Regions from separate parts of the Methylobacterium sp. A49B genome, predicted to be linked through region 2. Evidence: riboswitches for the same ligand, from Rfam matches in the RefSeq annotation. Region 2 holds a riboswitch; the other holds the start of a gene.
The links. A riboswitch is a leader RNA that binds a small molecule or an ion and turns the genes downstream of it on or off. The one in region 2 is predicted to bind thiamine pyrophosphate.
Positions count from the first base shown of each region.

Region 1: another riboswitch for thiamine pyrophosphate. It lies ahead of thiC (phosphomethylpyrimidine synthase ThiC); the one in region 2 lies ahead of thiO (glycine oxidase ThiO).

Region 1 is NZ_JBKFBO010000117.1:30,057-34,142, reverse strand. Features, by position in the region: gene ACLBX9_RS21430 (helix-turn-helix domain-containing protein) at 1-310, opposite strand, end outside; gene ACLBX9_RS21425 (restriction endonuclease) at 435-809, opposite strand; gene ACLBX9_RS21420 (alpha/beta hydrolase) at 832-1,662, opposite strand; TPP riboswitch at 1,761-1,866, shown strand; gene thiC (phosphomethylpyrimidine synthase ThiC) at 1,937-3,823, shown strand.
Region 2 is NZ_JBKFBO010000117.1:348,548-352,633, forward strand. Features, by position in the region: gene ACLBX9_RS22885 (glycosyltransferase) at 1-748, opposite strand, end outside; TPP riboswitch at 1,311-1,439, shown strand; gene thiO (glycine oxidase ThiO) at 1,504-2,727, shown strand; gene thiS (sulfur carrier protein ThiS) at 2,724-2,936, shown strand; gene thiG (thiazole synthase) at 2,939-3,742, shown strand; gene ACLBX9_RS22905 (thiamine phosphate synthase) at 3,739-4,086, shown strand, end outside.

The sequences.
Region 1 (4,086 bases), 320 kb from region 2:
CGACCTTCTGGATCAGGGCGCGGTCGTGCTGCGCGGTGGCGGCGCTGCCCGAGAGTCGCAGCGTGACCGACAGGGTATGCTGCTTGCTGTGCCGGCGAATGCTTCCCGGCGTGAATTCGGTCCGGAGGGTCCCGAACGTCGATCGCGTGATTAAAAGACCGCCGATATCGGCCGCCTCAAGCGACCCCTCGAACACCGAATCCCCGATTTTTCTCGCCTCGCTCGGGACGAGCCGCTCGTACGAGACATCGCGCCAGACGTCGAACTTCTTGCGCGATGCAATGCCGGAGGTCGAGATCAGAGAGCGCATCGACGCGTCGACTGGCGAAAACTGGCCGCGACTCTAGGCGCCACACCGGACCGGCTCAAGATCGGTCGCGCAATCGTCAGGGCAGGCGCATCTGAGGGGCGTGCCGCCCATCCCGGGTCTTCGATCAGGTCCGGCGCTTGGCCCCGCGCCGCTCGCGGGTCATGCGCGTGGCGGTGTGAAAATCGTTGGGTTTCCCGCGAACCCAGGCGAGGAAGCGGGCGATCTCAGGATCCGACCGCAAGGCCTCCACGTCGGCGAGCCGCTTGGCGATCTCGGCCTCGCTGTAGCGGGCATGGATCGCCGAATGGCAGATCTGGTGCAGCCGGACCGTCCCGCGATGCGTGCCGCCCTTCAGCTTCGGCGTCAGGTGATGGAGGCTGGAGCGCGCACGGGGCGGGATCGGCCGCTCGCAGAGCGGACAGACCGGGTCGACCCGCGCCGCGGCGCCGTGCGTCTCGGGGTCATCGGCGCTCCAGCGCCGGGCGCGCCGGCCGACCATCCGCCTCCTCCTCGTTCCATCGTCACCGCACCGCCGCGTCGGCCCCGGTGCAGGCCGCGTCCAAGCCGCCGCGGAACAGCGCCTCGGCGTCGTGATCCCGGACGCCCAGGATGGAGACGTGGTCGCCCGGGATGACTTCGAACCGCGCCCGAGGTCCCGCGGCCCGGGACAGCGCCAGGGCGAGCTTGGCCGGGACAATCCCATCATCGCGGCCCTGGATGATCAGGACGGGGGCGGCTCCGGCGCGGATGCGCCGGTCCGAGCGGTAGGTGTCGCGCAGGAACCAGGACGGGACCAGCGGGACATGCAGCCGCACCACGTGGGTCATCGAGTCGAACGGCGCCTCCAGGTAGAGGCCGATGGCGGGCACGCGCTCGGCCACCGCGATCGCGACGGCAGCGCCCAGGGAATGACCGTGCACCAGGATCGGCGAGCCCGGCGCGCGCTCCGCGGCGGCGGCGACGGCGGCCAGGCCGTCGCGGATCAGGCCGTCCTCGCTGGGCATTCCGGTCGACCCGGGGTAGCCGCGATAGGCCGGCGCCAGCACGCCCCAGCCGCCCGCGCGCCAGGGGCCCGCGGCGAAGCGTTCCGCGTGCGGCTCGGGGTAAGAGCCGTTGCCGTGGAAGCTGACGACGACCGCGCAGCCCGGGGCCGGCGGTCGCCACAGGGCGTGCAGCCGCTCCCGATCCTCTGTGACGACGGTGATCGCCGCGACCCCCTCGGGCGTGGGCAGATTCACAGGCGCTCGAAAAGCGCCCGGGTAGAGGAATCGGCGCTGGTTGAGCGCCAGTACGGCCAGGGCCGCGCCGTAGACCAGTCCGATCGCGAGGCCGAGGCCGATCAGGAGACGCATATCGGGCAGGCGGCGGCGACCGGGCGACGGATGGATCGGATCTTTCCTCTACGATCCGGGCCCCGCATTGACAAAGGCTTCTCCGGGCCCGAATCTTGAACCGTTCCGAGGGGGGCCCCGCAGGGGGCTGAGATTGGGCACGCTGCCCTGACCCTTGAACCTGATCCGGCTCATACCGGCGGAGGGACGGGAACCTGCGGTCGCACGCGTGCAGCCGGATCTCATCTCACCCATCGCGTGGACCGGACCGCTCCAGAACGAGGAGAGGCCCACGATGAACGCACCCGTTCTCCCCAAGGACGTGAAAGGCAGCCCCGAGGCCGTGACCACCGGTCCGGTCACAGGATCGCGCAAGGTCTACGCGAGCCCGGCCGGCCGGCCGGATATCCGCGTACCCTACCGCGAGATCGCCCTCTCCGATCCCAAGGAGGCGCCGGTGCGGGTCTACGACCCGTCGGGCCCCTATACCGAGACCGACGCGCGCATCGACCTCAATGCCGGTCTGCCGGGCGTGCGTGAGCCCTGGCTCGCGGGCCGTGGCTACGCGTCTGTCGAGCCCAGGGCGGTGAAGCCCGAGGACAACGGCTTCGCCGGCGACAAGCTCGTGGCCCCCTGCCCCGCCGAGCGGACCATCCGCAAGGCGGCCCCCGGCCAGATGGTGACGCAGTACGAGTTCGCCCGCGCCGGGATCATCACCGAGGAGATGATCTACGTCGCCCACCGGGAGAACGCCTGCCGCGAGCAGATGCTGGAGGGCGCGGAGGCGGCTCTCGCCGACGGCCAGAGCTTCGGGGCGTCGGTGCCGCCGTTCATCACCCCCGACTTCGTCCGCGAGGAGATCGCCCGCGGCCGCGCGATCATTCCGGCCAACATCAACCACACCGAGCTGGAGCCGATGGCGATCGGCCGGAACTTCCTGGTCAAGATCAACGCCAACATCGGCAACTCCGCGGTGACGTCGTCCGCGGCCGAAGAGGTGGAAAAGCTGGTCTGGTCGATCCGCTGGGGCGCCGACACGGTCATGGACCTGTCCACCGGCCGCAACATCCACAACATCCGCTCGTGGATCATCCGCAACAGCCCGGTCCCGATCGGCACGGTGCCAATCTACCAGGCCCTGGAGAAGGTCGGCGGCGACCCGCTCAAGCTCGACTGGGAAGTGTTCAAGGACACCCTCATCGAGCAGGCCGAGCAGGGCATCGACTACTTCACCATCCATGCCGGCGTGCGGCTCGCGCACGTTCCGCTGACCGCGCGGCGCGTCACCGGCATCGTCTCGCGCGGCGGCTCGATCATGGCCCGCTGGTGCCTCGCCGGGCACCGGGAATCATTCCTCTACGAGCGGTTCGACGAGATCTGCGACATCATGCGGGCCTACGACGTGTCGTTTTCGCTCGGCGACGGCCTGCGCCCCGGCTCGATCGCCGATGCCAACGACGCCGCGCAATTCGGCGAGCTGGAGACGCTGGGCGAACTGACCAAGATCGCCTGGGACAAGGGCTGCCAGGTGATGATCGAGGGCCCCGGCCACGTGCCGATGCACAAGATCAAGGTCAACATGGAGAAGCAGCTGAAGGAGTGCGGCGAGGCGCCGTTCTACACCCTCGGCCCGCTGACCACCGACATCGCTCCGGGCTACGACCACATCACCTCGGGCATCGGCGCCGCGATGATCGGCTGGTTCGGCACCGCGATGCTCTGCTACGTCACGCCGAAGGAGCATCTCGGCCTGCCCGACCGGGACGACGTGAAGACCGGCGTCATCACCTACAAGATCGCCGCCCACGCCGCCGATCTCGCCAAGGGGCACCCGGCCGCGCAGCTCCGCGACGACGCGCTGAGCCGCGCCCGGTTCGATTTCCGCTGGGAGGACCAGTTCAACCTCGGCCTCGATCCGGACACGGCCCGGCGCTTCCACGACGAGACGCTGCCGAAGGACGCCCACAAGGTCGCGCATTTCTGCTCGATGTGCGGGCCGAAGTTCTGCTCCATGAAGATCACGCAGGATCTCCGCGCCGAGGTGCTGGCGATGGAGGAGGCCGGCGAGGTCGTGGGCGCATCGCCCGCCATGTCGAAGGCGGAGGCCGAGGCCGGGATGCGGGCGAAGTCGCAGGAATTCCTCGCCGAGGGCGGAAAGCTCTACGTCGACGCCGCGGAATGAACGACGGCCGCACCCGGGTCTCTCACGACCCGGGCGCGTCTGCCTCGCCGCATTGGCTTCTTATCGAGCAGCCCCACGATCCGGCGGCGCGATCCCATCCTCACGGGTGCGGCGAAGGCATTTTCGGACCTGCGGCCTTCGCGCACGCTGCGCCGCCCGATCACTCCGCTGGGATCACAACGACGGCAGCCCGCGCAGTTCACCCGCAGCCGCAGCGGTTTTCCGCTGCCGGGCGGCCTGCCTGTCGTGCCTGAACGGACAGC
Region 2 (4,086 bases):
CCGGTGCGCCGAGCTTCTCCATGATACACACGGCCTCGAGCAGACTCAGGTAAACCTCTTCCTCGTCGAATCCAAATTCGCCTCGCCGCAAGAAGTGGTCGAGAGCTTTGAAATGCTGGCCCGTATTGCGGTACGATCTTGCCAAATAGAACGTATAGCGTGAGATCAGGAACGGATCTGCTTCGGTCGATAGAGCCTTCTCCATCGCCGCAATGTCGCGCAGTTCGGTCACTCGGTCGCGATGCCGCGCCCCGTCGTCGCCGTAGCGCATGGACAACGGCAGCGCCGGTGTCTCCGGATTGCCGGAACATTCCAGAAACTCGTGAATGACACCCCGATAACACCAGTTCAATTTATTGCTTACGAGCTGGATCCGTCTGTATTGAACTCGATTTTCCACGATTTGGAAAGTGTATCCAGCATCCTGCAGTTTCGGAAGCACGAAATCGTCCGGGATGATGAGTTCGGCGGCGGCGTCGATGATCAGCGAGTAGTCGGCATGGGGCCGGGCCAACGTGAGCGCCTGGTTCCGATTGTAGGCGAAGTCCACCCAGGGCCGCTCCACGAGCGTGCCCGGCAGACCAGCCAGCGCCGCTTGGACCTTCTCCTGTGTTCCATCGGTCGATCCCGTATCGACGATAATCCAGTGATCGATAAAGGGGATTACCGAGTCGAGACAACGCTTTATAACTGGCGCTTCATTCCTCACGATCATCGAAAGACAAACCGTTGCACTGAATTCTTTCATGACCGACCTGAGAAAAGAGCGCTCAACGGGGCGCTGATTCAAGCTGACGCATCATGAACGGAAAGCCATTGCCGTATCAACTCCGAGAACATGGAGAAAATTTTGGAGAATAATTCTGATTTTTGAACGGTTGAATCCCATTATTAGCAATATACAAGCCTCTAATTACATATATAGACCTCAGTAAAAGAATTATTATTCAGAATTTACTGCTTGATCGATGATTTCACATGCGCTCGCCTACGGTCCATCGAGCATCGAGATCGCAAAAACCGTGTTGGGATGCGCTGCGCTCGCCCGCTGGCACGTAAATATGGACTTCTGCACGACGCCACCGGCGTGACCTCGCCCTCCGGGGCCGGCAACGCGTCGCGGATCGCACGCTCGCCCGCGACGTCGGGCTTTGGGGCGAGACGCATCGTGCTCTGAGCCTGTCCGTCGCCGTCGCGATCGCGTCCTCATCTCGGCGCTTTTTGGTGACGGCAGCGATACGGATGCCGCCGCAACTGGTCGCGCCCCGAAGGACGGGGTTGACCACAAGCCTTCCGGCGACCACATCTGTACCCGTTCCAGGGAGATCCCCGGCAAGGGGCTGAGAAACCGCTGGCACGTCCGTCAGGACCTGCGGCGCGGAAATCCTTCGAACCTGATCCGGCTCATACCGGCGTAGGGATTGGACCGCGGCCGCCCGCAGGGTAGGCCACAGCTTCTCACAGAAGCGCACGGCCCGATCCCCGCGGCGGCAATCCGCGGAGATGCCAGTGCCCCTGAACCGTCCCGACTCACCGATCGGCCGCCGCCGCAGCGCGGACGGCTTCGGTGCGTCAGCTGCTCTGCCGGCCCGCACCGACATCGCCCTGGTCGGCGGCGGGCTGATCGGGCTGTCGATCGCGTGGCGGCTCGCCCGGACAGGACGCACCGTGACGGTGCTTGAGCGGGAGACGATCGGGGCGGGGGCGAGCCTTGCGGCCACAGGCATGCTGGCGCCGGCCGCCGAGCACGAGCCCGGCTCGGACCCGCTGCTGCCGCTCGCCCTTGAGTCGCTCCGGCTCTGGCCGGATTTCCGCGATGCCCTGGAGGCCGAGTCGGGCGGGGCGATCGACTATCGTCCGGACGGCACCCTGGTGCTGGCGATCGGCCGGGATGAGGTCGAGCGCCTGCGCTTCCGCTACGATCTCCAGAGGCGGTCCGGGCTCGAAGCGACTTGGCTCCCGGGCAGCGAGGTCCGGCGGCTGGAGCCGGGCCTGCGCCCGTCGGTCACCGCCGGGATCCACTGCAACCTGGACCATCAGGTCGATCCCCGGTTGGTCATGGCCGCCCTCGGCGAGGCCTGTCGCCGGGCCGGCGTGCTCCTCGCCGAGCGGACGCCCGTCAGCGGTCTCGACTGGTCGGGGGGCCGCGTAACGGGCATCCGTGCCGGCGAGCACGGCATAGCGGCCGGCACCGTCATTCTGGCATCCGGCGCCTGGAGCGGAGAGGGAGGCCTGTTGCCGGAGAGCCTCGCCCTGCCGGTCCGACCGCTGAAAGGACAATCGCTCGCCCTCCGCACCACCGCGCGCACGGGCGGGCTTGCCCGGATGGTCTGGACCGAGCAGGTCCACATGGCCCCGAAAAGCGACGGCCAGCTCATCGTCGGCGCAACCGTGGAGGATTGCGGCTTCCGGCCAGGCGTGACCGCGGGTGGACTCTACGCGCTGCTGGAGGGGGCTCGGCGTGTCCTCCCCGGCATCGAGGAGATGGAGGTCGAAGCGGTCTGGTGCGGTTACCGACCCACCTCGGACGACGACGCGCCGATCCTCGACGAACTCGCCCCCGGCCTGGTCGTGGCCACCGGTCACCATCGCAACGGCTATCTGCTCGCCCCCGCCACCGCCGAAGCCATCGCCGAGCTGGTGACGCACGGCACGTTGCCGGCCATCGCCCGGCCCTTCGGACGGGCACGGTTCGGACGGGCCGAGCCTCTGAGGGAATCGGCATGAGGCTCTTCATCAACGGCGAGCCCCGCGAGCGGGAGGCCGACACCGTCGACACCCTGTTCCGCCTGGAGGCGGAGGAGACGGGGATCGAGAGTCCGCAGGGCGTCGCCATCGCGCTTAACGGTCGGGTGCTGCGCCGCCGGGACTGGGGCGAGACGCCGATCGCGGAGGGCGACCGCGTCGAGATCGTCCGCGCCATGCAGGGAGGTTGAGAATGGACCGAACCGTCACGCCGCTGCACCCCGACAGCGGGGAGGGCAGCCTGACCATCGCCGGCGTGAACCTGTCGTCCCGGCTGTTCATCGGCACCGCCGGCTACCCCACCCAGGCGATCATGCGCGATGCCGTGCAGGCCAGCGGCGCCGAGGTGGTGACGGCCTCGATTCGCCGGGTTTCTCTCCAGGGCCACGGCTCGGATACGGTGAAGATCCTCAAGGGCAAGCGTTTCCTGCCCAACACCGCCGGCTGCGAGACTGCACGCGACGCGATCATGACCGCCGAGCTGGCCCGGGAGGCTCTCGACACCAACTGGATCAAGGTCGAGGTCATCGGCGACCGGGAGACGCTCTATCCGGACGTGACCGAGCTGATCGAGGCCTGCCGCCACCTCGTGGACGAGGGCTTCGTGGTGCTGCCCTATTGCAACGACGATCCGATCGTCTGCCAGCGCCTGGAGGATCTCGGCTGCGCTGCCGTGATGCCGATGGGCTCGCTGATCGGCTCCGGGATGGGTGTGGCCAACCCCGCCAACCTCGAGCTGATCTGTCGCCGTGCCAAGGTGCCGGTCGTGGTCGATGCCGGGATCGGCACCGCCTCGGACGCGGTGATCGCCATGGAACTCGGCGCCTCCGCCTGCCTGATCAACACGGCGGTCGCCAAGGCCGATGACCCGGTGCGCATGGCGCGCGCCATGGGCCGGGCCGTGGAGGCTGGGCGCGACGCGCATCTGGCCGGACGGATTCCGAGGCGCGGCCGGGCCGAGCCATCGAGTCCGCAACTCGGCCTCGTGGGCTCGTGAGGGCTCTGCCGTCGTCGCTGCTGGCGGTGACGGACCGGCACGGCCGCGGGCGTTCCCTCGCCGAGACCGTCCAGGCGATCCTGGACGGTGGCGGCCGCTGGATCTGGTTCCGCGACAAGGATCTGGACGCGGTTGCGCGCCGCAGCCTCGGCGCGGCTGTCTCGGCGCGCGTGCGCGCGGCCGGCGGGTTCCTGACGGTGGGCGGCGACATCGCGCTGGCGCGCGCCCTCGAAGCCGACGGCCTTCATCTCGGCGGCGGCACGGGTCCCGAGGCGGTCGCGGCCGCGCGGGCAGCGCTGGGGGAGGGGGCGCTGATCGGCATCTCGGCCCATGCACCGCAGGAG